Regions from separate parts of the Adlercreutzia sp. genome, predicted to be linked through region 1. Evidence: predicted binding sites of a transcription regulator. Region 1 holds the regulator's gene; each other region holds the start of a gene.
What was found. Region 1 encodes HrcA, which represses chaperone genes, less so after heat shock. Its sites were predicted from a motif close to TNTTAGCANNCNNNNNNNNNGNNTGCTAANA; they were not measured.

Region 1 (10,149 bases):
GCATCAACGCTGCCGGCGGCAACGCCGACGAGAAGATTCCGGATCTGGATCTGTTCGCCTAAGCTATCCCCCGCGGTCGAGTCGGGCGTTCCCTCCCCTCCGTACTCGGCTCGACCGCTCCCCTCTCTCTGATGTTGAAGGGGCGCCGCGTGAAATCGCGTCCCCCCTTCAACGTTTGCGAGATAGAAGCTCAGCGCCCCCGGCAGGTTGCCCGCCGGGGGCGCTTTTCGTAGATGGGGATTTGGGAGGGTCGGTGCCCATGGCGCGGCAGTCGCTGAGGCAAGGTCAGCCTACAGTGCGACGGCCACCAGGGTGCCCACGACGGCATCCTCGGTCACGGCCACCTCGTGGTAACTCTCCGTGGTGCCGCGGCCGGGCTGCTCGACCAAGGCCAGCTCCACGATGCCAGCCCGACGAGCACGGTCGGCTGCGGCCAGCTCGTCGGACAGGGCGCGCAAACGGGCCGCCCGGGCGGTCTTGACTGCGGGAGGCACCTGGTCTCCCCGGGCCGCGGCCGGGGTTCCCTCCCGCTTGGAGTAGGGGAACACGTGGATCTTCGCGAAGCCGACGTGGCGGGCCAAGGCGCAGGTATCCTCGAAGTCTTCCTCCGTCTCGCCGGGGAATCCCACGATGACGTCGGTGGTGAGCGCCACGGTCGGCACCATGGCCTGGAGGTAGTCGGCCAGCTGGCGGAACTCATGGGCGTCGTAGGGCCGGGCCATCTCCTGCAGCACCTTCGACGAGCCCGATTGCAGGGGCAGATGCAGATGGCGGCAGATACGCCCTTCGGCCTCGGCCAGAAGCGCGATGAAATCGGCCGTCACATCCTGGGGCTCGATGGAGCCCACGCGGAAGCGGCAGGGCTCCTCGCCCGGCGCGGCCAGATCGGCCGTCGCCGCGAGCAGCTGGCGGCACAGATCGGCCAGGTTCGTCCCCTCATCGTCGTAGGAGCCCAGGTTGATGCCCGTGAGCATGATCTCGCGCACGCCGGAGCGGGCCAGGGCCACGGCCTCAGCCACCACCGCGTCGGCCGGCCGGCTCATCGCGCGGCCCCGGGCCACGTGCACGATGCAGTAGGTGCAGGCGTTGTCACAGCCGTCCTGCACCTTGATGCCGATGCGCGTGCGACCGCCGAGAGCCCCCTCATAGCAGGGCCGCGGCTCGGGTTCCTGCGTCGCCCGAGGGGTGCGGTCTTGCCTTCCATTCCCCAAGGCGAAGGCCCTTCCACCGGCCGGCAGATCCGCGGGGGTTTCTCGGGGAGCCGTCTCGGCTCCCGTTTCCCGCGTGCGCAGGAGGGAACCGTCTTCCACGAGTGCTTCCAGATAGGGGCCCATCTGAGCCTTGGGCACCACAGCCACGCGCCCGCCCAGATCGGCGAAGAAGTCCGGGTTTATGGCGGCGGCGCAGCCGGTGACGACGACGGGGGCCTCCTTGTTTGCGGTCAGGGCGTGGCGCACGGCCTTGCGGGTCTTCTTCTCTGCCTCGCCGGTGACCGTGCAGGTGTTCACGATAATGAGATCGGCCTCGGCCTGGGACGATGGCGCGCCGCCCGCATCCGTTAAGAGCCGCTCGAAGCCGTCGGCCTCCACGCGGTTCACCTTGCAGCCCAGGTTCACCACGGCGAAGCGGAAGGCGGGGCTATCCATGGCCGTTCCCCATACCGCCCAGCTCGTAGAGCGCAAGGGCCGGGGCCACGATGCCGGCCGTCTCGGTGCGCAGGATGGAAGGACCCAGGGTCACGAGGGCCGCACGAGGGTTGCAGTCCAAAAGCCGCCGCACTTCCTCTTCGGCAAGCCCCCCTTCGGGCCCCACCACCACGGCGATGCGGGCATCGGCCGCAGGCGTGCACGTGGCGGCGAGGGCGCCCCGGATCGCACCGCGCAGGCTGGCGCTTTCGGGCGCCTCCTCCCAGCACACGAGCACGGCCGTGGCGCCCCCGAGCCGGGCGCAGGCCTCCCCCACGGTCGCCGGCTCGCTCACCTCCGGAATGCGGGCCTGCCCTGACTGCATGGCCGCGCTCTTGGCGATGGCCCGCCACCGCTCGGTCTTGGCCGCGGCCTTCTTCCCGTCGAGCTTCACCACCGAGCGCTTGCAGGCCAGGGGCACGAAGGCGGCCACACCCACCTCGGTGGCATGACGGATGACCGTCTCCATCTTGTCGCCCTTGGCCAGGCCCTGGAGCAGTATCACCTGCGGGCCCTCGGCGGCCGTCTCTTCGTGACGGGCGATGGAAACGAGCGGCAAGCTGTCGGAGAAATCGACGATCTCGCATTCGAAGTAGTCGCTCGCCCCGTCGATGACGGCGATGTGCTCCCCCGGGGCCAGCCGCAGCACCTTCGCATGCTTCGCGTCATCGGCCGCCAGCCGCAGCGGAAACACCGCCTCCGTCTCAGCAGCGAGCACCTGGTTTTCCAAAAAGAATCGCGGAAGCGACATGAATATTACCCAATCTCTCGCATGGTCGGCAAAGTCAGCAAGGTTCCGACCGGTGCCTGGAATTGCCCCGCCTTTCGCCCAAGCGTACTTCGGTACGCGCCGAGGCGAAAAAAGGGGCAAGGCCAGGTGCCCGTCGGAACCGCAGCGTCGACGTGTCCGCCCGTTCCGCAGGACGGGCGGAACCGGTTACTCGAAAATATCCCGCAGCTTCTGCAGGGGCGAGCGCTTCTCGTCCACGGTTTCGCCCATCTCGGCGGCCAATTCCTCCAAAAGCTCGCGCTCGCGCTTGGAGAGCTTCGTGGGAATCTCCACGTCGATGTGGGCGAACAGGTCGCCGCGCACGTCGCTCTTCAGGCGCGGCATGCCGAAGCCCTTCACGCGCACCACCTGGTCGTTCTGACATCCCTCGGGGATCTTCACCGTGACCTTCTCGTCCTCGAAGATGCCGTCGATCTCGATATCGGCGCCCAGCGCCGCCTGGACCATGGGCACCACGAGCTTGCAGTGCAGGTTGTCGCCGTCCCGCTCGAAGAACTCGTCGGGGGCGATGCGCACGGTGACGATGAGGTCGCCGGCCGGCGCGCCCTGCATGCCCGCCTCGCCGAAGCCGTGGATGCGCAGCTGCTGGCCGTCACGGATGCCCCGGGGCACCTCCACCGATACGCGCTGACGGTCGGGCACGCGGCCCTGGCCCTCGCACTCGGAGCAGGGGTTCTCGATGATGGTGCCGGTGCCGTGGCATTGGGGGCACGTGGTGGCCGACTGCATGTCGCCGAGGAAGGTGTGCTGCACGGTGACGACCCGGCCGCGGCCGTCGCAGTCGGGGCAGGTGACCTCCTTGCCGTCCTCTCCGAGGCCCGTGCCGTCGCAGTCGGGGCACGGTGCCAGGCGGTCGTAGACGATCTCCTTCTTCTCGCCCGTGGCCGCCTCAGCCAGGGTCACGCGGATGCCCACGCCCATGTCGCGGCCGTCCTTGCGCACTTGGCGGCCGCCTCCGGCCGCGGCACCGCCGAAGAAGGTGGAGAAGATGTCGCCCATGCCGCCGAAGCCGCCGCCGAACAAGTCCTCGAAGTCGATGTTCACGCCGCCGTAGGGGCCCGCGCCGCCCGCAGCTCCGGGCACGGTGCCGAAGCGGTCGTAGGCGGCCTTCTTCTGGGGGTCGGAGAGCACGTCGTAGGCCTCGTTCAGTTCCTTGAACTGGTCCTCCGCATCGGGTGCCTTGTTCACGTCCGGGTGCAGTTCCCGGGCGCGGTGGCGGAACGCCTTCTTGATCTCGGTTTCGGAGGCGTCGCGGGAGACGCCGAGGATTTCGTAGAGGTCCTTCGTTGCGGCCATGGTGGAACGTCTTGCCTTTCTGATGGGTCGTACAAAAGTCGGTGGCGTCGCTAGTCGTCGCAGAGCACGCTCTGGGCGGCGCGCACGGCGCGGATGGCGTTGCCGTAGTTCATGCGGGTGGGGCCGATAACGGCGACTACGCCCTCGCTGTCGCCACGGCCGTAGGGGCAGGCCACGATGGAAATGCCTGCCAGCTCCGAGGCGGGGTTCTCCCGTCCGATGCGCACCATGACGGGGCTTTCCCCCTCCACGGTGTCGTCGAAGGTGTGCAGGAGCACTTCATCGTCCTCGAGCACCTCCATGACCGGCAGCAGCGCCTTGGCGTCGCTAAACTCCGGCTGGCGCAGCAGGGACGAGATGCCGAGGCTGTGGGCCCGGTTGCCGTCGCTCACGCCGAGGCACTCCACCACCTCGTCGATGATGAGCTGCACGAGGGGATCGCGCAGGGCCTCGATGGTGCTCGCGTCCAGAGAGCGGCGCACGTCCCGGGCCGACTGGCCCACGAGCAGGCGGTTCAGCAGGTTCTGGGCCGCCGCCAGCTCGTCGGAGGTGACCTCCTCGGAGAAGGTGACCGTGCGGTTGGCCACCTGGCCGTCGTCGGCCACCACGATGATGATGGCCTGCCACACCGACAGGGACACGAGGGTGATCTGGCGAATGCGGCCGGCGAAGACCGACGGGGCCATGACGATGGAGAGGCAGTCGGTGAGCCGCGCCAGAGCAGCGGAGGTGCGCTCCATGAGGGCGTCCAGCTCACAGGCGGCCCCGCGCAACTCGTCCATCATGGCGGGATGGGGCCGCTCCTCCTCGGCGAGGCCCGACGAGAGCAGCTCGTCGACGAAGGTGCGGTAGCCGGCATCGGTGGGCACGCGGCCGGCTGAGGTGTGGGGCTGCTGGATGAAGCCCGCGTCCTCCAGGGCGGACAGGTCGTTGCGCACCGTGGCCGGGCTCACGCCGAGCCGATGGCGCTCGGTAAGCGTGCGCGACCCCACGGGCAGCGCGTACTCGATGTAGTCCTCGATCAGCGCTCGCAGCACCCTCTGGCGTCGCTCCGACAGCATGGCCTCTCCTTTCGCTTCCCCGCCGGCGCCCCTGCGGGCGCACCGTTGTTGACGCTATTTTAGCAACCAAGGTGCGAGAGTGCTAACGGAAGGGCCGATCTCGACGCAAGCGACACATGGGAGCAGGCAGAAGGCAGCCCGACGATCCCTCGCCCTAGGGTGCCAAATCCAGCAGACGGCCGTACAGCTCGTTGCCGCAGAGCCAGCCGCGCTCCGTAGGCCGCCAGCGTCCGTCCCGGTGCTCGGCGAGGCCGAGGGCCACCAGCTCGTCGAAGACGGCGCACGCCGTCTCATCCCCGAGGACCACCGTGGCCCGGGCGACCCGCTCGTCCGAGACGCCCCGGGCCATGCGCATGGACAGCATGAGGTCCTCGGCGGCCATCTGGCGCGCGTCCAGATCGTCCACCACGCGCCCGTCCTGCACCCGCATGCGGCGCTCGGCGTTCTGGGTCATGGTCACCGCCGAGCGGCCGATCCCCAGGTAGGGCACGCCGGTCCAGTAGGCGGTGTTGTGGCGGCTCTCGAACCCTGGCCTCGCGTAGCTGGCCACCTCGTAGCGGTGAAAGCCCGCCTGCTCCAGGATGGATCGGGCCGCTTCCATGGCCTCGGCCTCGGTATCCTCATCGGGCTCGGCCATCTCGCCGCGCATCACCGCGCGATCGAAGGGGGTGTGCGGCTCAATGGTCAGCGGGTACACCGACACGTGGGTGGCACCCAGGGCCACGGCTTCCCGCACGCTTTCGGCGAAGGATTCGGCCGACTGACCGGGAATGCCGCACATCAGATCCACCGACACGTTCTGAAAGCGGGTTTGAGCCGCCGCGATGGCCCGCCGCGCCCCGTCGCCGTCGTGGGCCCGGCCCAAAATGCGCAGCACCGCATCATCGAAGGACTGCACGCCGAGGGACAGCCGGTTCACCCCGAGGGCCCAGATGTCGCGCACCATGGCCTCGGTGAGGCTCTCCGGGTTCGCCTCCATGGTGCACTCGACCTCAGGTTCCAGGTGCATGGACATCGCCAGCGCGTACAGCAGACTGGACAGCCGCCCCATGCCGATATGGCTCGGCGTGCCGCCGCCCAGGTACACGGTCTCAAGGGCGCCGAGCTTCCCCTCCTTGGAGGCCCGGCGGATATCCATCACGAGCGATTCCACGTACTCGTCGATGACCGGCGCGTCGCGCTCTACCGCCTGAGTGGCGAAATCACAGTACCCGCACCGTTTCACACAGAACGGAATGTGCAGGTAGAGCGCCTTGTAGGGATCGTAAGCCATGCGTGTTCCTCATTTCAAAACGAGTAGTCCGTCGGGAGGAGGTGTTGCAACCGAGCGAGTTCCGCAGCGACTGGAAATGTCCAGCGGGCGTTTCCACAAAGCGAGGACTGTCTGAGCGAATTGCAGTGCCTCCTCCCGTCGGACGGACAAACTACGAATGCTCCCGGGCGATTTCCAGAAGGTCGTCGAAGACGGCGTCGAAGTCGGCCAGGGTGGTGCAGTAGTTGATGCGGCCGCGGGCCGTGGCGGCGCCGGGCAGGCCGGCCATGTACCACATGGCGTGCTTGCGCATGCGCACGATGTTGCGGCCCTCGCGATGGGTGAGTAGCTCGGCATGGCGCCGGGCCATGGCGATGCGCTCCTCCACGGTGGGCGCCGCAGGTTCAGGCTCACCGGCCAGGGCGGCCTGCACCTGGGAGAACAGCCAGGGGTTGCCCTCGGCGCCCCGGGCGATCATCACCGCGTCGCAGCCAGTGGCCGCGGCCATGGACACCGCATCGGCCCCCGAGCGGATGTCGCCGTTGCCCACCACGGGCACGCTCACCGCTTCGCGCACCCGGGCGACGACGCCCCAGTCGGCGGCGCCGCGGTACAGCTGCTCGGCGAACCGCCCGTGCACGGTAACCCCATCGGCCCCGGCCTCTTCCATGGCCCGCGCGAAGGCCGGCGCCGTCTCGTCGCCCTCGGCCCAACCCCGGCGGAACTTCACCGTGACCGGATGCTCTACGGCTCCCTTCACGGCCCGCACGATGGAGGCGGCCAGCTCGGGCTCTCGCATGAGGGCCGAGCCGTCCCCCTTCGACACGATCTTGCGGGCCGGGCAGCCCATGTTGATATCCAGGTAGGCCAGACTCTCCCCCATCTCCTGCTCGATCCAGGCGGCCTGGGAGGCCATGACCTCGGGCTCGTGGCCGAACAGCTGCACGGCCACCGAGCTCTCCCCGTCGGCCAGGGCCAGCAGATGGCGCGTCTTCTCGTTGGCGAAGGAGAGCCCCTTGGCCGACACCATCTCGGTGAAGGCCATGTCGGCGCCGGCCTCGCGGCTGAGGGTGCGGAAGGCGATATCCGACACGCCGGCCATGGGCGCCAGCAGCACCCGGTACTTCCCGAACAGTCCGTCCATGGGCCGCGCTCGCCTACACAAGCCCGATCAGCAGCAGGCCGACGAGGGCCGCAAAGCCGACGGCGGCCAGCAGGCAGCCCACGCCCACGAGCGTCTTGGAGGTGCCCGTCATGCCCAAGCGCTCCTGCTCCTCGGCAATCTTCTTCTCGTTGAAGGGATCATCGATCCAATCGTAGTCCTCGCGGGGTTCCCGTGCCATATCGCGTCCTCTAGCCAGCCTTCGATCCGGTTCCGTACTTCAAGGCACAGTGTAGCCGATGCTACAATCGGGCCGAGCAAAATCCAAGAGAAGAGGAGACAATCGTGAAGGTACTGCTTATCAACGGAAGCCCGCGCATGGCGGGAAACACGGCCCGGGCCCTGAAGGAGGCCGCCGCAGCTCTTCAGGCCGAGGGCGTGGAGACGGAGATCGCCTGGATCGGCAACAAGGAGATCCGCGGCTGCATCGCCTGTGGCATCTGCGGGAAGAAGGGCGATAACCGCTGCGTGTTCGACAACGACCCCTGCAACGAGTTCATCCAGAAAGCGGCGGTGGCCGACGGCCTCATCGTGGGCTCGCCGGTGTACTACGCCGGAGCGGCCGGCTCGCTCATCGCGCTGCTCGACCGTCTGTTCTATGCCGGAGGCTCCCTGCTGCGCTTCAAGCCGGCGGCCGGCGTGGGCGTGGCCCGACGGGCCGGGGCCATCGAAGCGGCCGACCAGATCAACAAGTACTTCCAGATCAATTCCATGCCTGTGGTGGGTTCCAGCTACTGGGGCATCGCCTTCGGCCGCACCCCCGGCGAGGCGGAGGGCGACGGCGAGGGGCTGCACACCATGCGCACCCTCGGCCGCAACATGGCGTGGCTGCTGCGGTGCATCGAAGCGGGCCGCGAGGCCGGCGTGCCGGTGCCCGAGATCGAGCCCAAGGTGATGACCAACTACGTCCGAGCGGACGTGCTGGGAGCGTAGCCAGTAAGGGGCCGTGGCCTTGCAAACGGCAAGGGCGCGGCCCTTGCCCTACGGAAAGCGCCGCCTGGTGGGCGGCGCTTTCTGATTGAGGACTCTGAGGCTTCTTTACTCGTCAACCTTGAGGATAGCCATGAAGGCCTCTTGGGGCACTTCCACGTTGCCGATGGCCTTCATGCGCTTCTTGCCGGCCTTCTGCTTCTCCAGCAGCTTGCGCTTGCGGGTGATGTCGCCGCCGTAGCACTTGGCCAGCACGTCCTTGCGCTTGGCCTTCACGGTCTGGCGCGCCAGCACCCGACCGCCGATGGCCGCCTGGATGGGCACCTCGAACATCTGGCGCGGGATGATCTCCTTCAGCTTGTCGCAGAGCACACGCCCGCGGTCGTAGGCCTTGTCCTTGTGCACGATGAACGACAGGGCGTCGATGGGCTTGCCCGACAGCAGGATGTCCAGCTTCACCAGTTCCGAGGGCTTGTAGCCGTCCATCTCGTAGTCGAGGGAGGCATAGCCCTTCGTGTTCGACTTCAGCTTGTCGAAGAAGTCCAGGATGAGCTCGGACAAGGGAATCTCCCAGAGCATTTCCACCGTGGTCTGGGACAGGTAGTTCATGGTGACGAAGTTGCCGCGCCGCCCCACGGCCAGATCCATCACGGCGCCCACGTAGTCGGGCGGGATGAGGATCTTCGCCTTCAGGTAGGGCTCCTCCACGTGATCGATGGAGCCGGGGTCGGGCATCTCCTGGGGCGAGTGGAGCGAGACCATCTCGCCGCCCTTCAGGTACACGTGGTACTCCACCGAGGGGGCCGTGGCCAACAGGTCGAGTCCGAACTCGCGCTCCAGGCGCTCCTTGATGACCTCCATGTGCAGAAGGCCCAGGAAACCGACGCGGAAGCCGAAGCCGAGGGCGTGGGAGGTCTCGGGCTCCCACACGAGGGCCGGGTCGTTCAGGGACAGCTTCTCCAGAGCCTCCTTCAGCGGCTCGTACTGGTCGCCGTCGATGGGGAACAGGCCCGTGAACACCATGGGCTTCGCCTCGCGGTAGCCGGGCAGGGGCGTGTTCACCCCGCCGGCGGCCAGGGTGATGGTGTCGCCCACCTTCACCTGGCTCACGTCCTTGAGGCCCGTGACCAGGTAACCCACCTCGCCCACGTAGAGCGCCTTCTCGGGCACCTCTTGCGGGTGGCGGGCGCCCACTTCCTCCACCAGGGTCTCGGTGCCCGTGGCCATCATGCGGATCTTGTCGCCCTTCTTGATGGAGCCGTCCACCACGCGGATGAGGGCCACCACGCCGCGGTAGGCGTCGAAGTAGCTGTCGAAGATGAGGGCGCGCAAGGGGGCCTCGCCGTCGCCCTCGGGGGCCGGGATGTTGTAGACCACGGCCTCCAACAGGTCGTGGACGCCCACGCCGGTCTTGCCGCTGGCGAGCACCGCGTCGTCGGCCGGAATGGCCAGACCGTCCTCGATCTCGGCCTTCACGCGCTCGGGCTCGGCGGCCGGCAGGTCGATCTTGTTGATGAGCGGGATGATCTCCAGGTCGGCGTTCATGGCCAGCATGGCGTTGGCCACCGTTTGGGCCTCCACGCCCTGGGTGGCGTCCACCACGAGCACGGCGCCGTCGCAGGCGGCGAGGCTGCGGGACACCTCGTAGGTGAAGTCCACGTGGCCCGGCGTGTCGATGAGGTTCAGCTGGTAGGTCTCGCCGTCGTCGGCCGTGTAGCTCACGCGCACCGCCTGGCTCTTGATGGTGATGCCGCGCTCGCGCTCGATGTCCATGGAGTCGAGCAGCTGGGCCTGCATGTCGCGCTTGGCCACGGTGCCCGTCAGCTCCAGAATGCGGTCCGAGAGCGTGGACTTGCCGTGGTCGATGTGGGCAATGATCGAGAAGTTGCGGATATGGGACAGTTCGTGGGTCATAATGGCTTTCTTATCGCGGTCGGGTCCTGCGTATGTGTGCGTCTCGCGAAGAATTGCCC
Region 2 (10,149 bases), on a different contig from region 1:
ATCCTTCGCGGCCGACGTGGCGGGGCTCGTCACCTATTGCGTGGTGATGCTGCTCATGTGGGTGGTGCTCGCCCGCCTCACGGGGCTCTACGGCCTCTCGCCCTTGTTCGCCTTCGGTATCGGCTGGGCCTCCTGCACGGCCGGCCTGCTCGCGGGCACCTTCGGCGGCGCCCTCGTGCTGTCCACCGTGACCATCACCCCGCGACTGCTGAGTCTCGTGACCCTTCTGTGCGTGTGCCTGCTGTTCTTCGCCTACCTGTTCCTGTTCACCGAGAGCACCATGGCCCGGCTGCTCGGGGGCGGCCGTCTCGGGCGCCGTCCCTTCCGCGAGCGCTGCCATCAGCTGCGGGTCGACTTCAACCTGACCGAGCGCGAGGAGGAGGTACTCGTGCTGGTGGCCAAGGGCCGTTCCACGCCGCGCATCCGCGAGGAGCTGGGCCTGACGGCGGGCACGGTGAACGCGCATCTGAGTCACCTGTACCGCAAGCTCGACGTGCACGATCGCCAAGAACTGATCGACCTGGTGGAAAGCGAGCGCTAGGGCCGGCCCTGCCAGAGGCGTCCCGTTGCGTCCATCGTTGAAGTATTTGTGCTCGTTGCGCCGCTGGCGTGGGGTTTGTGCTACCCTTGTCGGCACGCAAAAGCGCGTCTTTGGGGAACGCACCGCGTCGCCAAGAGGCGAAAGAACGAGGCAAGGGAAACCTTGCCCGACCTGACGGAGGATTGCATGAAGATTTTGGGCATGGGAGTTCCTGAGCTCCTTATCATCCTGGTTGTCATCCTGCTCATCTTCGGCCCGAAGAACCTGCCCAAACTCGGCAGCGCCCTCGGCAAGACGGTGAAGAACCTGCGCGATGGCATGGGTGCCGGCCAGAAAGAGGTCGAGGAGGCCGCCGACGATGATGAGGTTGTCGAAGTCGTCGAGGAAGTGGTCGAGGAGCCGGCCGAGGCCCCCAAGAAGACCGTCAAGAAGGTCGTGAAGAAGAAGGCCGAGTAGCCTTCCCGCCCTTCGCATAACGTGGTAATCCGTGGTGCGCCCGCATAATTGTGCGGGCGCACCACCAGTGTATAAAGAGAGAAAACGGGACAAATCATGGCTAACGAGAACTACGTACTGACCCAAGAGGGCAAGGAGAAGCTGGAAGAGGAGCTTCACTACCTGGAGACCGAGAAGCGCGCCGAGATCGGCGAGCGCATCAAGGTGGCCCGCGAGTTCGGCGACATCTCCGAGAACTCCGAGTACGACGACGCGAAGAACGAGCAGGGCATGATGGAGGCGCGCATCGCCGAGATCAGCCGCATCCTGTCCGAGGCCACCGTGGTGAACACGCCGAAGCGCTCGAGCAAGGTGAACATCGGCAGCGTGGTCACGGTGGACATGAACGGCCGCGAGCGGGTGTTCACCATCGTGGGCGGCGCCGAGTCCGATGCCGCCGAGGGCAAGATCTCCAACGAGTCCCCCGTCGGCCAGGCGCTGCTCGGCCGCAAGAAGGGCGACGAGGTGACCACCACGGGCCCCACCGGCCGCGACATCACTCTGACCATCCTGAAGATCGAGCACTAATATGGCTGAAGAAACTGTTGAGGTAATCGAAGACGATCCCATCGAGGTGCGCAAGGCCAAGCGCGAGGCGCTGATTGCCGCGGGCGTGGACCCCTACGGCCATTCCATCGAGCGCAGTCACAGCGTGGGTGCGTTGAACGAGCAGTACGCTCACTTGGAGGACGGCGATTCCACCGAGGATGCGGTCACCATCGCCGGCCGCATCATGGCCAAGCGCGTGCAGGGCAAGATCGCCTTTTTGGAGCTGCGTGAGTCCGGTTGCGACATCCAGCTGTTCTGCCGCATCAACGCGCTGGGCGAGGAGCGCTTCGCCGACCTGTGCGACCTGGATGTGGGCGACTGGATCGCCGTCACCGGTACCATGATGCGCACTCGCCGGGGCCAGCTGTCCGTGGCCGTGGACTCCTTCGAGCTCATGAGCAAGTCGCTGCGCCCCTTGCCCGAGAAGTTCCACGGGCTGCAGGACAAGGAGACCCGCTACCGCCAGCGCTATGTGGACCTGGTCATGAACCCCGAGGTGCGCACCACTTTCGAACGCCGCTTCAAGATCGTGTCGGCCATTCGCCGCTACATGGAGGATCAGGGCTTCTACGAGGTGGAAACCCCCTTCCTGCACGCCATCATCGGCGGTGCGAACGCGAAGCCCTTCATCACGCACTTCAACGCGCTGGATCGCGACTACTACCTGCGCATTGCCACGGAGCTGCCGCTGAAGCGCCTGCTCGTGGGCGGTTTCGAGAAGGTGTTCGAGATCGGTCGCCAGTTCCGCAACGAGGGCATGGACCCGTACCACAATCCCGAGTTCACCACCATGGAGGCCTATGCGGCCTTCAGCGACCTGGACGGCATGATGGACCTCACCGAGGGCTGCATCAAGGCCGCGGCCGAGGCCGCGTGCGGTAGCCTGCAGATCGAGTACCAGGGCACGGCGGTGGACCTGTCCGGCACCTGGCGCCGCGCCTCCATGATGGAACTGGCCAGCGAGCACGCCGGTGAGGAGGTGTCCTTCGACCGCAGCCGCGACGAGCTCGTGGCCATCCTGGAGAAGCACGGCGGCCACGCCGAGGCGGCCTGGGGCAAGGGTAAGCTCATCTCCGAGATCTTCGAGGCCGTGGCCGAGGAGAAGCTCATCCAGCCCACCTTCGTCATCGATCATCCGCTGGAGATCTCGCCGCTCGCGAAGAAGGATCCTGCCAATCCCGAGCTCACCCAGCGCTTCGAGCTGTTCATCCTGGGCCACGAGTACGCCAACGCCTTCACCGAGCTGAACGATCCGGTGGACCAGGCCGAGCGCTTCCGCGCCCAGGTGGCGGCCAAGGACATGGGCGACGACGAGGCCATGGGCTTCGACGCCGACTACATCCGCGCCCTGGAGTACGGCATGCCCCCGGCGGGCGGCGTGGGCATCGGCATCGACCGCATGGTCATGCTGCTCACCGACGCGCCCTCCATCCGCGACGTGCTGCTGTTCCCCCACATGAAGGACGAGGCTCCGGCTGGCGGCAAGGCCGCGGCACCCGCCGTTGCGCCGACCGCTGCCGAGGTGCCGGCCGAAGCGTCCCCGGCGGCTTCCATCGACTTCTCCAACGTGGTCATCGAGCCCCTGTTCGAGGAGGCCGTGGACTTCGACACCTTCAGCAAGTCCGACTTCCGCGCTGTGAAGGTGAAGGAATGCGTGGCCGTGCCGAAGTCCAAGAAGCTGCTCCAGTTCACCCTGGACGACGGCACCGGCACCGACCGCACCATCCTGTCGGGCATCCACGCCTACTACGAGCCCGAGGAGCTGGTGGGCAAGACCCTTATCGCCATCACCAATCTGCCGCCGCGCAAGATGATGGGCGTGGCGTCTGAGGGCATGCTCATGTCCGCCATCCACGAGGTGCCGGGCGAGGACGGCGAGCCCGAGGAGCGCCTGAACCTGCTCATGGTAGACGACCGCATCCCCGCCGGCGCCAAGCTGTACTAGGCGAACAGTTACCAACTTACTTACGGATGGGCCCGCGCTGAGCAGTGCGGGCCCATTCATTTCTAGAATGGGCGTCAGCGAGAGGCGGGGCGTGAAAGAGGCGGTCGATCCGAAACGAGAGGAGGTGCGGCCATGGTGCGGCATCGGGAGAGCGAGCGCGCCGAGCGGTTCCGCCGGCGGTTCAAGCTGGCCCACACCAACGAACTGAAGCGCGAGACGTTCTACGCGCTGGAGAACTTGCGCCGCGCCAGCTGGCCGGCCCGCATCGTGGGCGGGGCGCTGTTCGTGCTCATCTTGCTGAATGCCGTCGTGGTGTTCGTGTCCACGCAGCCGGGGCTCGATCCCGTCACGGCCGACGTGGTCGCCGGCTTCTACCGGTTCTCCACGGTCTGCTTCTGCATCGAGTACCTTGCCCGCATCTGGATCGCCGATCTGGCCTTCGGCAACTGCACCCCGGCTCGCGCGCGGCTGCGCTACATCTGCTCGCCCTGGGGCATCATCGATCTTCTGTCCTTCGGGCCGAACATGGCGGCTTGGTTCGTGCCCGTTACGCCTATGCTGTTGAACGTCATCAACGTGGTGCGCCTTGTGCGTCTCGTGAAGATCTCCCGCTACATGCGGGGCCTGCGCACCATCGGACGCGTCATCGCGAAGCACTACCACGAGATCGTCGCGGCGTTTCTGGTGATCGCCCTGCTCGTGGTGGTTTCCAGCGTGGTCATGTACGAGATCGAGCATCCGGCCCAGCCCGACCGGTTCAACAACCTGCTGTCGGGCGTGTACTGGGCCGTGACCACCATCACCGGCACCGGCTACGGCGATTTGGTGCCCATCACGCCGGCTGGGCGCATCGTGGGTTCCATCATCATGTTCCTCTCGGTGGCCCTGGTAGCCATTCCCGGTGGCATCTTTTCCGCTGGTTTCGTGGCCGAGTTCCAGAATGCGAACCTGCGCAAGATCGAGCGCGATGTGCGCCGCGAAGATGCCCGCCAAGACGACCGCGACGAAGCCGAGCGCACCGGGGCGGAAGGGCCTTCCGGTGAAAGCGGGGCAGTCGCGGGCGACGATCAGCAGGGGTAGGGCGGCCGTGGCGTCGCTTCCCCCTCACAACGTGCCCACAAAACCGTGGTTCTCGGCTCCGTGCTTTAGCAATTCGGCCGCGTGAGTGCTAAACTGCTCGGGAACTATATTTCGTGCCCGGCCTGTCTGATAGCGAGAGAGAATCTTTGTCGCGGGGCACCAACGAAGGAACGAGGAAACTATGTCATTCGAGAAATTCACGGACAAGGCCCGCAAGGTGCTGGTCCTGGCCCAGGACGAGGCCCGGGCGCTCCATCAGCCCTACGTGGGCACCGAGCATATCCTCCTCGGCCTCATCCAGGAGAAGGACGGTCTGGCCGCCCAGGCCCTCGATCGCCTGAACGTCACCTACGACGGCGTGGTGCAGGCCATCCGCCAGGTGGTCACCATCGACGAGGACGCCGACGTGTCGGGGCACTTGTCCTTCACGCCGCGGGTGAAGCGCGTGCTGGAGAACTCTCTGCGCGAGGCCATGCAGATGGGCCAGTCCTACATCTCTACCGAGCATTTGCTCCTCGGCATCGTGCGCGAGGGCGAGGGCACGGCCCTGGAAGTGCTCGGCCGCCTGAACGTGTCTGGCGACGATGTGCGTGGCGCTCTGAACGACCTGGTGGGCCAGTCGCCCGTCTACGCGGGCCGCTCCGGCTTCGATGGCCCGGCCTCGTCGGACTCCATGCTCACCGAGTTCGGCACCGACCTGACGAAGAAGGCCCGCGACGGCAAGCTGGACCCGGTCATCGGCCGCGCCTCGGAAATCGAGCGCGTCATGCAGATCCTATCGCGCCGTCAGAAGAACAACCCCCTCATCCTGGGCGAGCCCGGCGTGGGCAAGACGGCCATCGCCGAGGGCCTGGCCCAGCTCATCGTGAGCAACCAGGTGCCCGACATCCTGCGCGGCAAGCGCCTCATCACCCTGGACGTGTCGGCGCTCGTGGCCGGCTCCAAGTACCGCGGCGAGTTCGAGGAGCGCCTGAAGAAGGTCATCAAGGAGGTCATGGACGCCGGCGACGTGCTGCTGTTCATCGACGAGATCCACACCATCATCGGCGCCGGCTCCGCCGAGGGCTCCATCGACGCGGCCGCCATTCTGAAGCCCCCGCTGTCCCGCGGCGAGATTCAGATCATCGGCGCCACCACCCTGGAGGAGTACCGCAAGCACCTGGAGAAGGACTCGGCCCTGGAGCGCCGCTTCCAGCCGCTCACCATCAACGAGCCCAACGAGGAGCAGGCCGTGCGCATCATGGAGGGCCTGCGCGACAAGTACGAGGCGCACCATGGCGTGCACTTCACCGACGACGCCCTGACCGCCGCCGTGCAGCTCGCGAACCGCTACATCCAGGATCGCTACCTGCCCGACAAGGCCATCGACGTCATGGACGAGGCCGGCGCCCGCATGCGCATCCGCAACATGACCCTGCCCAAGGAGCTACGCGATCTCGATGAGAGGCTGCGCAAGATCCGCGCCGAGAAGGATCGGGCCATCGGCGACCAGAACTTCGAGCGCGCCGCCGAGCTGCGCGACGAGGAAGAGGCCGTGAAGAAGGAGCGCGAAGAGGCCGAGAAGCAGTGGGAGGAGGACACCTCCAAGACCGTGCAGCAGGTGACCGTGGAGGACATCGCCGACGTGGTGTCCATGTCCACCGGCGTGCCCGTGAGCAACCTCACCGAGGCCGAGACCGAGAAGCTGCTGCGCATGGAGGGCGTGCTCCACGAGCGCATCATCGGCCAGGACGAGGCCGTGACCGCCCTGTCCAAGGCCATCCGCCGCTCCCGTTCGGGCCTGAAAGACCCGAAGCGCCCGGCCGGCTCGTTCATCTTCCTGGGCCCCTCGGGCGTGGGCAAGACCGAGCTGTCCAAGGCCCTGGCCGAGTTCCTGTTCAACTCCGAGGATGCGCTGCTGTCCTTCGACATGTCCGAGTACATGGAGAAGCATACGGTGTCGCGCCTCGTGGGCTCGCCTCCGGGCTACGTGGGCTTCGACGAGGGCGGCCAGCTCACCAAGGCCGTGCGCCAGCGCCCCTACTCGGTGGTGCTCTTCGATGAGATCGAGAAGGCCCATCCCGATGTGTTCAACATCCTGTTGCAGATCCTGGAGGAGGGGCGCCTGACCGATGCCCAGGGCCGCACTGTGGACTTCCGCAACACCGTCATCATCATGACGTCGAACGTGGGTGCTCGCGACATCACGACCACCACTACGCTGGGCTTTTCCAACTCGGGGCAGAACGGCCTGTCCGACAAGGAGATCAAGAGCCGCGTCATGCACGAGCTGAAGAACGCCTTCCGGCCCGAGTTCTTGAACCGCATCGATGAGATCATCGTGTTCAAGAGCCTGACCGAGGACGAGATCGTGCAGATCGTGGACCTCATGGTGGCCGAGCTGCGCGAGCGCATGATCGCCCAGAACATGACCATCAACCTGGACGAGGCGGCGAAGAAGCTCGTGTCCAAGGAAGGCACCGACACCGCCTTCGGCGCCCGTCCGCTGCGCCGCGCCATCCAGCGCCTGCTGGAAGATCCGCTGTCCGAGCAGATCCTGGAGGGTCGCTGGACGAGCGGCAGCGTGGTGGACGTCACCGTGGCCGAGGACGGCGAGGAGCTCGTGTTCAGCGAGGGCACCGGCTCCATCCCGGCGCCTCGCAAGCGCGACTCCATCGCGCGGGACGCCGAGCTTCTGCTCACCAACTACGACTTGGGTCGCGCCGGTCTCGGCAGCGGTCGCGGCGCCGGCGCGCCGGCCGGCTCGGTTGCCGGCGAATAGCCCGCCATTCCAAAGCCCCTCTCCGTGGAACAGTCTTACCCGGTAAGACTGCCCCACTTTTTTGGATGATGCCGCAAGACAGCCGATGCCGCCAGCAGGCTGGCGTGTGTCCGGGGCCTTCACTTTCGCGTATACTACGGAGTACGGAAAACGAACGCCCTATGACAAGGGGATGCCATGCCTCAGATCATCGACCCCATCTTCGAGCCCTCGGTGCTGCGCGACCCGGGCCTGCTCACGGATGATTTCAATTTCGACGCCCTTACCTGCCCGCTGCTGCAACTTCAGGGGAAGGTGGACAAGAACCCCAAGACCGCGGCCATCATCTTGGCGGGTGGTACCGGCGAGCGCTTCGGCAAGGAGGGTGGCAAGCAGCTGGTGGAAATTGCCGGCAAGCCCATTCTCACCTGGTCGGCCGAGGCCTTCGATGCCGTGGGCGACGTGGGGCTCATCGTGGTGGTGTGCCCCGAGGACCGTATGCACGAGTACCTGTCCCGGGCCATCGATCCGTTCCCCTTCGTGACGCCGGTGGTGCTGGCGCCCGCGGGCTCCATCCGCCAGGAATCGGCCTTCTCGGGTTTGGAAATGGTGGGGGAGGAATACGAGTACGTGGTGCTGCACGACGGTGCCCGCCCGCTCGTGTCGCCGGAGCTCATCGAGCACACCATCAACACGGTGAAGGGCAACTTCGATGCCGACGGCGCCGTGGTGGCCCATCCGGCTGTGGACACGCTGAAAGTGGTGGAAGACGGCGTCATCATGGGCACGCCCGACCGCTCGGTGTTCTGGAATGCCCAGACGCCCCAGGTCTTCCGCGCCGGCATCTACCGCCGCGCCCATGCGAGCGCCCTGTCCGACGGCTTCGTGGGCACCGACGACTCGTCGCTCATCGAGCGGCTCGGCGGCCGGGTGCTCGTGGTGGAGGGCAAGCGCGACAACATCAAGCTCACGGTGCCCGAAGACTACGTGCTTCTGGCCAGCGCCGTGCGCACCATGCTGCTGAACTCCGAGCATCGATAGGGGATGGGTATGGATATTCGCAATCTGCGCACGGGCTTTGGGATGGATGTGCACGCGTTCGCCGCGGGCCGCAAGCTCATTTTGGGCGGGGTGGACGTTCCCCACTACCACGGGCTTGACGGCCATTCCGATGCCGATGTGCTGGCCCATGCCATTTCCGACGCCCTGCTCGGCGCGGTGCGCGGGGGCGACATCGGGAAGCTCTTTCCCGATACCGACCCGGCCTACAAGGACGCCGACTCCCTGAAGCTGCTTGCCGAAGTGGCTCGCTTCGTGCGCGATCAGGGCTTTGAGATCATCGACGTGGACAGCGTCATTGCCGCCCAGGCGCCGAAGCTCTCCCCCTATCGCGAGGCCATGCGCGAGAACTTGGCGGCCGCCATGGGGCTGCCCGTGGAGAGCGTGGGCGTGAAGGCCACCACCACCGAGCACTTGGGCCCCGAGGGCCGCGAGGAGGGCATCACCGCCTACGCCACCTGCCTGGTATGCCGCGAGTCCTAGTCAGTCGTTTCGCTGCGCGCTGTCGCAGGCCGCTGGGGATAGTGGGGGCGCAGGGTGGCTTTGCGTTTGGCTCGCAGCGGGAACCGCGGCGCCCATCTTGCGAAGTTTTGGGGTCACGGGGGAGACGGGATGGGAGGCAGCTGCGACGGTGATGCGGTGCAGCTGCGGCTTGCGGGTGGTATCAAATGCGACTTTCCGGAGACAAAAGTACGGTTTCTAGATGCTAGGCTGGCTTCGCAACGTTTGGAAGCTGAAAGGGGCGTAGCGTGGAGAGGCGGAAACTTACATTTTCGGATCGGTGGATGTTCAATCGCGTGATGTGCCGAGAGGATGTACGCCGCCGGGTGTTGCGGGCCGCCCTCGGGATCGACGTGGGACGCATCGAGTATCTCAATGCTGAGCAGGCCGTAGAGCCTGCGGCAGCGAGCAGGGGCATTCGCATGGATGTGTTTGCTCGGGAGGGGGATAGGGTCTACGACATAGAGATGCAGCTTGCGAGCGAGCCCCTCCTTGGTCGTCGCATGAGGTACTACCAGGCGGCCATCGATGCGGGTGAGCTTGATCCCGGGCGAGGTTTCGACAAGCTTCCCGAGAGTTTCGTCGTGTTCGTTTGCCGTTGCGACCCCTATGGAGCCGGTGCGTCGGCTTACCGTATTGAGCGGAGGTGCCTTGAGGATCCCAGCGTAGTGGTGGGGGATGACTCGCACTGGCTCGTGCTCAACGCCTCGGCGTGGGAATCCGAGGTGCGGTTCGACTTGCGCGACGTGCTACACTATGTCCAGACCGGAGAGGCTAGCGGGGAGTTGTCCCGAGACATTGACTTCCTTGTCGCCTCGTACAATCAGGATCGTGAGTGGGTGAATCGCGTGCTTACCTATGAGCAGGATACTGAGATCCGTTGCCGCCGCGCCAGAGCGGAGGGCGTCGAGCAAGGCGAGGAGCGTCTCTTAGCGCTTGCGGGGAAGCTGTCTGCCGCGGGCAGGCTGGAGGATCTCGTCCGCGCATCCGAGGACAAGGCCTATTGCGACGCCCTGTTTGAGGAATTCGGGCTCTGAAGCCTCGTCTTGCTATCATTCTGTCGGGCAGGCTGTCGTCGAAGCCGCGCTCTCTGTGGGTGCGAATTGCTCGATCACCTCGAACCGGTTGGCCCGCTTTCTGGGCGAGGATGACCTCGATCATGCGATCCCTACAGCGATCGCCCTCTCTTGCATAGTCTTCTAAATTTTTTCGCGATATCGCACATTGAGCGATGTTAGA
Region 3 (10,149 bases), on a different contig from region 1:
GCCGATGTGGTCATCGGGCTGTCGGGGGGCATGGACTCGTCCCTCGTGGCGGCCATGGCCGTCGATGCCCTGGGTGTCGGCTCCGTGCACGGGATCATGCTACCGGGGCCCTATTCCAGCGAATCTTCCCTCACCGACGCCCGCGCTCTGGCCGCCAACCTCGGCATCGCCACGGATACGGTGTCCATCTGCGAGCCCTTCGAGGCCTTCGAGATGGTTCTCGCCCGAGCCTGCGGGGGCGCGCTTGCGGGCTTGGCCGCCGAGAACACTCAAGCCCGCTGTCGCATGGTATGCCTCATGGCCCTCTCCAACGCCCATGGATGGCTGCTGCTGAACACGGGGAACAAGTCCGAGGCGGCCATGGGCTACTCCACCCTCTACGGCGACACGGCCGGGGCCTTCGCCCCCTTGGGCGGCGTCTATAAGACCGATGTGTTTGCCATGGCCCGGGCCCGCAATCGCCGAGCCGTGGAAGCCGGCGGAGTCGGCCCCATTCCCGTGAACGTGTTCGTGAAGCCGCCCTCGGCGGAGTTGTCGCCCGACCAGGAGGACGAGAAGTCCCTCGGCATCGACTACGCCACCCTGGACCGCATCCTCGTGGCCGCTGTGGAGCATGGGGAAGCTCCCGAGGCTATTGCGGCGGCCCTCGCAGCCGAGGGGCGCGAGGCCGAAGCGACCCGGCGCCTTGTGGACGACGTGCTCGCCCGCACGGCGGCCAATGCCTTCAAGCGGGCTTTGGAGCCCCCGTACCCCGCTGCTCCCTTCTACGAATAACGCCCTCGTAACTACCCCAACGGGAGTATGGCGCGTGGGGCCGCTCTCGTTTACCATGGTACTCATGGATGCGCTGCTGGGAAAGACCGAGAAACTCACCGCCACCGACTGGCTCATCGACGTGGTGGTGGCCCTCGGCGCCTTCGGCTTCGGTTGCCTTCAGTTCACTCTGGCGGTGAACTTGCTCATTCCCGACGAGTTCATGCGCCGGCTCATGGGCATCCAAGTCATGGTGCCCACGGCCTTCTCCCTGGGGGCCATCGCACTCACCACCGTGCCCCTTGTGGTTCGGCGCCGCTTGCCCTGGGTGGCGTTCGTCGGGTGCATCGTGGCCTGGGCGCTGCTCCAGTCCCAGCTCAACGGCATTGCCCTGTCGGTGGTGGGGCCGCTCGTGGCCCTGTTCACCCTGGCTGCCAGCCGCCCTCGGGGCGAGGCAATCGTGGCCTTCGCTCTGCTGGCCGTCCTGCTGTTCGTGGCACCGCCTCCGCCCGATCAGTCTCGCATCCTGACCCAGCTCACCCTCTTCCAGAACGGGGCTTTGGGGCTCGCCGCGGCCTTCGCGGGCTACGCCCTGCGCGAGCATCAGGAGCGTGCCCGGGCCATTGAGGAGCGGGCCGCCGCGGCCGAGCGCACCCGCGAGACCGAGGCGCGCCGCCGCCTCGAGGCCGAGCGGGTGTCCATCGCCCGGGAGGTCCACGACATCACGGCCCATTCCCTGTCGGCGGTGAGCATCCAGGCCGCCGCGGCCGAGCGGCTCGTGGAGCGCGATCCGGCGGCAGCTAAAGCGGCCATCGCCGAAGTGCGGTCCACGGCGAAGGAGGCCCTGGAGGAGATTCGCGCCATGATCGGCGTGCTGCGCAGCGGGGAGGGCCCGGCCGAGACCGCCCCCACCGAGGGCACCGACCGCATGGCCGATCTCGTGGGCTATCTGGAAGGGGCCGGCATCGAGACCTCTCTGGCCATGGAGGGCTACGATCGCGCTCGCGTGCCGGCCTATATTGACGTGGCCCTCTTCGGCATCGCCCGGGAGGCGGTCACCAACATCGTGCGCCACGCCGGCGCCACCCGGGCCGCCATCACCCTTGTGGCCGAGGAGAGCGCTGTGGCCCGGCTCGTGGTAGACGACGACGGCCGCGGACCCGGCCCGACGCCGGAGGGCGGCCATCATGGCCTGGTGGGCATGGCCGAGCGCGTTCGCCTGCTCCATGGCACCTTCGCCGCCGCCGAGAGCCCCTGGGGCGGCTTCCGCATCGCCGTGGCCGTTCCCCTCGCCCCGAAGGAGGAGACCCATGGCTGAGACCGATCCCATCCGCGTGCTTGTCGTGGACGACCAGGACCTCGTGCGCTCGGGGTTCAAGATGATCCTCTCCACCTACGAGGGCATCGAGATCGTCGGCGAGGCCAGAAACGGCGCCCAGGCCGTGGAAGAGGCCCAGCGTCTGCGGCCCGATGTGGTGCTCATGGATATTCGCATGCCGGAGATGAGCGGCATCGAGGCCTGCCGCGCTATCACGGCCAACCCGCTGCTGGCCAAAACCCGGGTGCTCGTGCTGACCACCTTCGATATCGACGAGTACGTCTACGACGCCCTGGGGGCCGGAGCGAGCGGCTTTCTGCTCAAGGATGCAGATCCCGACGACATTGCCGCTGCCATCCGCGTCGTGGCCGCCGGCGATGCCCTTATCCAGCCCTCGGTCATGCGCCGGCTTGTGGAGACTTTCGTGGCCGCCCGGCCTCGGGGCGGCTGGGGGAGCGCCGAGGCCGCCGACGGCCGCCGAGCGGCCCTGGGCAGCCTTACCGACCGCGAGCGCGAGATCCTCATGCTGGTGGCCCGCGGCCTGTCCAACGACGAGATCGCCGAGGAGCTGTTCATCTCGCCGGCCACGGTGAAGACCCACCTGGCCCGCATCATGGCGAAGACCGATGCCCACGATCGGGCCCAGCTCGTGGTGTTTGCCTACGAGACGGGGCTTGTTTCCCCAGCGGCACGGTAATCCCTGATAAAAACCGTAATTGTAGGAAAGTTGAGTGGAAAAAACTCAAGTTTTCCTTCCGTCACCCCTTGTTTTCTCCGGCGTTGCTGTTATGATGTCTTCCTGTTTAGCACTCGTAGTTGCGGAGTGCTAGCACTTAACCCGAGAGAGTGGTTAAATGAGAGGTTGTGCACCCGCACTACGCAAACCATTGAAAGGACGGCAAGCTATGAATTTGAAGCCTCTGGGCGACCGCGTCATCCTGAAGCAGGACGAGGCCGAGGTCACCACCGCGTCCGGTCTCTTCCTGGCCTCCGACGCCAAGGAGAAGCCGCAGACCGGTACCATCATCGCCGTGGGCGAGGGCAAGATGGACAAGGACGGCAAGCTGATCCCCATGCCCGTCAAGGTGGGCGACAAGGTCATCTACGGCAAGTTCGGCGGCACCGAGATCGCCCTGGACGGCGAGAATGTGCTCATTCTCCGCGCTGACGACATTTACGCTGTGGTTGAATAAATTTTTCAGCCACAGCCGACGGCTTTCCGTGGCGGCCGCCTCGCGCTTCAGAACCTGCGGTCTTTCGCACACAGCGCAAAGGCTGTCTGAGCTCAAGACCGCAGAACCTTCAGCACGATGCGACTCACCACGAAAAGCCTGCTGTTTCCCCTGTTGATTTTTGAGAAGATAAAAAACTCGAAAGGAACGCGAACCAATGGCTAAGGAAATCAAGTTCGATACCGACGCTCGCTCCGCTCTGGCCGCGGGCGTGTCCAAGCTGGCCGACGCCGTGAAGGTGACCCTCGGCCCCAAGGGCCGCTACGTCGCCCTGGAGAAGTCCTACGGCGCCCCGCTCATCACCAACGACGGCGTGACCGTGGCCAAGGAAGTGGAGCTGGAGAACCCCGTGGAGAACATGGGCGCCCAGCTGGTGCGCGAGGTGGCCGTGAAGACCAACGACGTGGCCGGCGACGGCACCACCACCGCCACCCTGCTCGCCGACGTCATCGTCTCCGAGGGTCTGAAGAACGTGACCGCTGGCGCCGACGCCCTCGGCATCCGCCGCGGCATCGAGAAGGCCACCGATGCCATCGTGGCCTCCATCAAGGGCTCTGCCACCCCGGTGTCCACCAAGGAGCAGATCGCCAACGTGGGCCGCATCTCCGCCGGCGACACCGCCATCGGCGACAAGATCGCCGAGGCCATGGACGCCGTGGGCAAGGACGGCGCCATCTCCGTCGAGGAGTCCCAGACCATCTTCGGCATCGACATGGAGATCGTCGAGGGCATGCAGTACGAGCGCGGCTACATCTCCCCCTACATGGCCACCGACATGGAGAAGATGGAGGCGGTGCTGAAGGATCCCTTCGTGCTGCTCACCGATATGAAGATCAACTCCATCCAGGACATGGTCCCGCTGCTGGAGGAGGTCATGCGCGCCGGCCGTCCGCTGTTCATCGTGGCCGAGGACGTGGAGGGCGAGGCTCTCTCCACCATCCTGCTGAACCGTCTGCGCGGCACCCTGTCCGTGGTGGCCATCAAGGCCCCCGGCTTCGGTGATCGCCGCAAGCGCATCCTGGAGGACATCGCCGTGGTTACCGGCGCCCAGGTCATCGACAAGGACTTTGGCATGACCATGGCCGATGCCACCATGGAGATGCTCGGCACCGCCAAGACCGTGAAGGTCACCAAGGACACCGCCCTTATCGTGGACGGCGCCGGCAAGAAGGAAGACATCCAGAACCGCATCCAGATCATCCGCGCCGAGCTGGAGCGCGTCGATTCCGACTTCGACCGCGAGAAGGCCCAGGAGCGCCTGGCGAAGCTGTCCGGCGGCGTGGCCGTGCTGAAGGTGGGCGCTGCCACCGAGTCCGAGCTGAAGGAGAAGAAGTCCCGCATCGAGGACGCCCTGCAGGCGACCCGCGCGGCTGTGGAGGAGGGCATCGTCGCCGGCGGCGGCGTGGCCCTGGTGGACGCCATCGACGCCCTGGATTCCGTGGTTGCCGGCGACAAGGACGAGGAAGTCGGCATCAACATCATCCGCAAGGCCATCGAGGCCCCTATGCGCGCCATCGCCCAGAACGCGGGCTTCGAGGGCTCCGTCGTGGTGGAGAAGGTCAAGAGCCTGCCGAAGGGCGAGGGCCTGAACTGCGCCAACGGCGAGTACGGCAACATGATCGAGATGGGCGTGAACGACCCGGTGAAGGTGACCCGCACCGCACTGCAGTCCGCGGCCTCCGTGGCGGCTCTCATCCTCATCACCGAGGCCACCATCAACGAGATCCCCAAGGAGGGCCCCGATCTGAGCGCTCTGGCCGGTGCCATGCAGGGCGGCGGCGGGATGTACTAAGCCGGAGGCCCCAAGCTCTCCGGTTGGGTAACCGCTCAACAAACTAACGCGCGGAAAGGCGGCCCGAAGGCCGCCTTTCTTCTACAATGGGCCCCATGGAAGAATTTGCGCACATAGCCGAACACGTGCTGGAGCATTCGGTCTCCGACACGCTGTACCTCATCCCGTTTCTGTTCGTGACCTACCTGGCCATGGAATGGCTCGAGCACAAGACGGGCGGCAAGACCCAGCGGGCCATCCAGCACGCCGGCGCCGCCGGCCCCATCGTGGGCGCGGTGCTGGGCGTAGTGCCCCAGTGCGGATTCTCGGCGGTGGGGGCCACGCTGTGGGCGGGGCGCGTTATCACCCTGGGCACCCTGTTCGCCATCTTCCTGTCCACCTCCGATGAGATGCTGCCCATCTTTCTCGCCGAGGCGGTGCCGGCCAACACCATCCTCTCCATCATGGGGGCGAAGGTGGTCATCGCCATGGTCATGGGCTTTATCGTGGACACGGTGCTGCGCCTCGCCCGGCGCGATAGGGAGCGCCTGCGCATTCACGAGCTGTGCGAGCGGGATCAGTGCGGGTGCAACGATGACTGCCATGCCTGCGAGCAGGCGCCCGAGCGCGCCTACGAGCACCACGATGATGTGGAGCATACCCACAGCCACGGCCACGGGTGGAAGGGCATCCTGCGATCCGCCACGAGGCACACCATTCAGGTGACGCTGTTCATCTTCATCATTACTGTGGTGCTTAACGCCGTACTGGAAGTGGTGGGGGAGGACGCTCTCGCCCAGTTCCTCGGCGACAACCCCGCCTTCTCGGTATTTGCCACGGCGCTCGTGGGCCTCATTCCCAACTGCGCCGCCAGCGTGATCATCGCGCAGCTGTACGTGGAAGGGGTGCTCGGCGCGGGCGCCATGCTCGCCGGCCTGCTCGTCAGCGCCGGCGTGGGCCTGCTCGTGCTCGTGCGCGCCAACCGCCACTGGAGGCAGAATCTCGCCATCATCGTCGCCCTCTACGTCATCGGCGTCTTCTGGGGCCTCATCTGCAACGCCCTGGGCGTGGTGTTCTAGCTCTCCGCGCTTGGGCGCTGCTTCCCTTTTTCGGAAACGGCTTTTCCGAACTGACAATTTGCCAAAAAAACTCCTTGCGCTGGCGGAGAGATCGTACTAATCTCGTAACGTTCATCCGCAAGGTCTTTTTTGGAAGAAGGCGATGGTCATGGCTGGCCGCATGGAAGTCATCGAGCGACTTCTCGCCGCCCATGAGGCGTGGTTCGATGTCGAGCGCGATCATCGCTTCGCAGGCCGCGCCTTTCCGGGCTATGCCGAGTTTCACTCATCAGCTTCTCAGTACGTGCTCGTGAAGCGAGCGAAGCTGTGGGAGGCTTCCAGTCACGAGTATCTGTTCTTCTGGCCGACGGCTCGCCTGACCGAGGCGGAATTGAACGACTTGCTGCACTTCATGGCCCGTGAGGCCCTAGCCAAAGTGCAGCTTGCCCCCGACCATATGTGTTCGTATCTTTCGCTGGTCGTGGTGGCTGATGGGGTGGACGAGGCCGTGCCGCGCCTCGTGCGCAGAGCCCGGTTTCGCAAGAGCTTCTCCTTCGGGCTGAAGGGCTGGGCCGACATGCGCGTGGCCGTCGTCGATCTGTCGGCGCGCCGCGTTTGGGCCAATACTCAGGGAAAGCCACTCGTGGAAACCTTGGCGGCGAACGCGTTTGCCGAAGGGGCTCCGTCGGCGGAGGACGGAAGAGGCACGGCCATGGCGGAGGCCGTGATCGATTCCGCATCGGTTGCGGAAGTGCCAGTGACAGAGGCGTCGGCCGTGAGGGTTTCGCCCGTGGTGAGATAAAGGGAAAGGAAAGGAAGGACAGGAATGAACGCACTGGTCATTCTCATCGTAGCCATCGTCGTGCTCGTCGCGGGCTACATCTTCTACGGCGGTTGGCTCGCCCGTCAGTGGGGTGTGAGGCCCGACCGCCCCACGCCGGCCCATGAGTTGGAGGACGGCAAGGACTATGTGCCTGCTCCGCCCTACGTGGTGCTCGGCCACCACTTCTCGTCCATCGCCGGCGCGGGCCCCATCAACGGCCCTATCCAGGCTGCCGTCTTCGGCTGGGTGCCCGTGCTTCTGTGGGTTCTCATCGGCGGCATCTTCTTCGGCGCCCTGCACGACTTCGGCGCGCTGTTCGCCTCTATCCGCCACAAGGGGCAAACGCTTGCCACGGTCATCGCCCACAACATCGATGACACGGCCAAGAAGTTGTTCTGCACCTTCGCCTATCTGACGCTCATTCTGGTGGTGGCCGCTTTCGCCTCCATCGTTGCGAGCACCTTCGCCGTCACGCCCGTGCCGCTCGATGATGCCGCCAAGGCCGCTGCCGCCGAGGCGGCCAATATGGCGAATATGCGCACGGCCATGATCTCGGTGCTGTTCATCGTGGTGGCCGTCATCTACGGTCTTGTCACTCGCGGTCGCAAGATTCCCGCGGCGGCTAACATCGCCTCGGCCATCGCCATTATCGTAGTCGTGGTGGAGCTTGGCTACAATCTGCCGGTCATCGCTCTGGACAACACCACGTGGATGCTCATTGTGGGCCTTTATATTCTGGTGGCCTCGGTGGCTCCGGTGTGGATTCTGCTGCAGCCGCGCGACTACCTGTCGAGTTATCTGCTCTACGGCATGATTGCCCTGGCCCTTGTCGGCATTATCGGCGCGGGCCTGACCGGCGACGCGGCATCGCTTGAGATCCCGGCGTTTACGGGCTTTGCGGCTGTTGCGGGCGAGAGCAAGGTGGCCGCCTCGGGCTTTTTGTTCCCGGCCCTGTTCATCACCATCGCCTGCGGCGCCATCTCCGGTTTCCATAGCCTGGTAGCCTCGGGCACCACCTCCAAGCAGCTCGATCGCGAGGCCGAGGCCCAGCCCATCGCCTACGGCGGCATGCTGCTGGAGTGCCTGGTGGCCGTTATCTCGCTGTGCGCGGTGGCCTTCGTGTTCGCCGGTTACATGGACGGCACCTATGCCTCGCCGACCCAGGTGTTCGCTGCGGGCCTCTCCCAGATGCTCGCCTGCGTGCCCGGGCTGGCCGGGGTGGAATCCATCGCCTATGCGCTTCTGGTGCTGGCTGTATCGGTGTTCTGTCTCACCTCGCTCGATACCGCCACGCGCCTGGGCCGCTATATGTTCCAAGAGTTGTTCACCCCGCACGGTATGGAGATGGGCGAGCTCGCCGGCTGGCGCAAGGTGCTCACGAACCCGTGGGTGGCCACCATTATCACGGTCGTCTTCGGCGTGGGGTTGGGACTGACCGGCTATCAGCTCGTCTGGCCGCTGTTCGGTGCCGCCAACCAGCTTCTGGCCGCCCTCGGTCTTCTGGCCGTGTGCGCGTGGCTCGGCAACGCGGGCCGCAACAACAAGATGTTCTACCTGCCCATGGCCTTCATGATGGTGGTGACGCTGTGCTCGTTGGCCCTGACCGTGTGGGGCAAGATCGGCCTCATCGCCGCGGGCACGGTGGATGCGGCCACGGTGCTGCAGCTCGTCATCGGGCTTCTGCTCATGGTGTTCGCCGTCATCTTGGCGGTAAAGGGGGCGCGCACCATCTTCGGGAAGAAGCAGGCCGCTTAAGAAGCGGTTCGAGTGCGGGCCGCTCATCGGGTGCGATCTGCCCCTTAAGTGCAGGGGGCTCCCCGCGGGTGCGGGTCGCTCCGGCATGGTGCCGGGTGGCTGCCTCGCGCAACGTTTTCGGGGCGTCGTTGGAGGCATCTCCAGCGGCGCCCTGCTCTTTGTGGGGTGAATTCCAACGGCCGTGCGCCATGGGAGGCGCTATAGTGTTCCCAGGCGAAAACACGAGACGAGAGGAGGCGCCTGTGAGCGCACTGTCCGCCGGCATGACCCGCGACGAGGCCGCCGCACTTCTGGCCGCCCACAACAAGGATCCCTTCCATATCGAGCACGGCGAGACCGTGGAGCAGACCATGCGCTACTTTGCCCGCGAGTACGATCCGGAGAACGAGGATTTCTGGGGCATCGTGGGGCTGTTGCACGATCTGGACTGGGAGGAGCACGACGACGAGCCCGAGAAGCACACCCTGTACGCCGCGCCGCTCATCGAGGCCGCCGGCGGCACGCCGGAGCTTATCCGCGCCATTCAGTCCCACACCTCCGACTTCAACCCCGAGCTGCCCAAGCCCGAGCTGCAAATGGAGAAGATCCTTTTCGCCACCGAGGAGCTTACGGGCCTCATCGGCGCGGCCGTTGTCATGCGGCCGAGTAAGTCGGTCATGGACTTCAACGTGAAGTCACTCAAGAAGAAGTACAAGGACAAGCGCTTCGCCGCCGGCGTGAGCCGCGAGGTCATCGCGAGCGGCGCGGAAATGCTCGGCTGGGAGTTGGACGAGCTGTTCGCCCGCACCATCGAGGCCATGCAGTCCTTCGCCCCCGACCGCGATACCTTCGTGGCAGCCGGGTAGGGAGCAGCCTAAAAGCGACGGAGCCCCGGTGCGATGACGCGCCAGGGCTCCGATCTATAAGAAAGCGGCGGTCGGCGAGGGAGGGAGGCACCGGCCGCCTGCATTTCCCCGCTTAGGAGAGGTCGCCGGCCATGTGGCGCACGGCGTGGCGGCTGAAAGTGATGGTGCGGCCGCAGGCGCAGCCCACAATGTACTCGGGGTAGTTGTTGGCGAACACCGAGCCGGAGCAGTCGCCGGCGGCGTAGAGGCCCTCGATCACATGGCCCTGCTCGTTGAGCACCTGCATGTCGGGGTTGATGCGCAGGCCGTCCACCGTGGTCAGGATGGAGCCGCCGTACCAGATGCCGTAGAAGGGCGCTTGGCGCAGCTCGGACAGGCGGTAGGCCTCCTTGCCGAAATCGGTGTCCTTCTGGGCGTCGAAGAAGCCGTTGTACTTGTCCACCTCGGTGAGAAAGGCCTCCTTGGCCTCATCGGCAAAGCCGAGCTTGTCGGCCAGCTCGTCAAGGGTATCGGCCTTCACCATGGTGCCCTTCTCCAGCTGGTCGGCATAAATCTCGTCGAGCGAGGTGTTAGCCTCAGCTGCGAGAAGCTGCT

Region 2: ACTOXK_RS02465 (ATP-dependent Clp protease ATP-binding subunit) is a predicted target of HrcA. The motif match lies at 4,674-4,704, and genes of this name have one in related genera.
Region 3: ACTOXK_RS01180 (co-chaperone GroES) is a predicted target of HrcA. The motif match lies at 2,873-2,903, and genes of this name have one in related genera.

What each region holds. Positions count from the first base shown of each region.
Region 1 is NZ_JBQIIT010000021.1:3,922-14,070, forward strand. Features, by position in the region: gene ACTOXK_RS10130 (FAD-dependent oxidoreductase) at 1-62, shown strand, start outside; gene ACTOXK_RS10135 (MiaB/RimO family radical SAM methylthiotransferase) at 291-1,646, opposite strand; gene ACTOXK_RS10140 (RsmE family RNA methyltransferase) at 1,639-2,436, opposite strand; gene dnaJ (molecular chaperone DnaJ) at 2,623-3,771, opposite strand; gene hrcA (heat-inducible transcriptional repressor HrcA) at 3,822-4,832, opposite strand; gene hemW (radical SAM family heme chaperone HemW) at 4,987-6,105, opposite strand; gene dusB (tRNA dihydrouridine synthase DusB) at 6,257-7,228, opposite strand; gene ACTOXK_RS10165 (hypothetical protein) at 7,242-7,427, opposite strand; gene ACTOXK_RS10170 (flavodoxin family protein) at 7,532-8,179, shown strand; gene lepA (translation elongation factor 4) at 8,285-10,090, opposite strand.
Region 2 is NZ_JBQIIT010000003.1:12,678-22,826, reverse strand. Features, by position in the region: gene ACTOXK_RS02490 (helix-turn-helix transcriptional regulator) at 1-541, shown strand, start outside; gene tatA (twin-arginine translocase TatA/TatE family subunit) at 728-997, shown strand; gene greA (transcription elongation factor GreA) at 1,094-1,564, shown strand; gene lysS (lysine--tRNA ligase) at 1,566-3,530, shown strand; gene ACTOXK_RS02470 (ion transporter) at 3,663-4,610, shown strand; gene ACTOXK_RS02465 (ATP-dependent Clp protease ATP-binding subunit) at 4,792-7,371, shown strand; gene ispD (2-C-methyl-D-erythritol 4-phosphate cytidylyltransferase) at 7,549-8,391, shown strand; gene ispF (2-C-methyl-D-erythritol 2,4-cyclodiphosphate synthase) at 8,401-8,892, shown strand; gene ACTOXK_RS02450 (Rpn family recombination-promoting nuclease/putative transposase) at 9,159-9,947, shown strand.
Region 3 is NZ_JBQIIT010000002.1:34,943-45,091, reverse strand. Features, by position in the region: gene nadE (NAD(+) synthase) at 1-774, shown strand, start outside; gene ACTOXK_RS01190 (sensor histidine kinase) at 839-2,071, shown strand; gene ACTOXK_RS01185 (response regulator transcription factor) at 2,064-2,768, shown strand; gene ACTOXK_RS01180 (co-chaperone GroES) at 2,977-3,264, shown strand; gene groL (chaperonin GroEL) at 3,461-5,095, shown strand; gene ACTOXK_RS01170 (putative manganese transporter) at 5,191-6,153, shown strand; gene ACTOXK_RS01165 (DUF8052 family protein) at 6,302-6,934, shown strand; gene ACTOXK_RS01160 (carbon starvation CstA family protein) at 6,959-8,710, shown strand; gene ACTOXK_RS01155 (HD family phosphohydrolase) at 8,953-9,555, shown strand; gene ACTOXK_RS01150 (FAD-binding protein) at 9,668-10,149, opposite strand, start outside.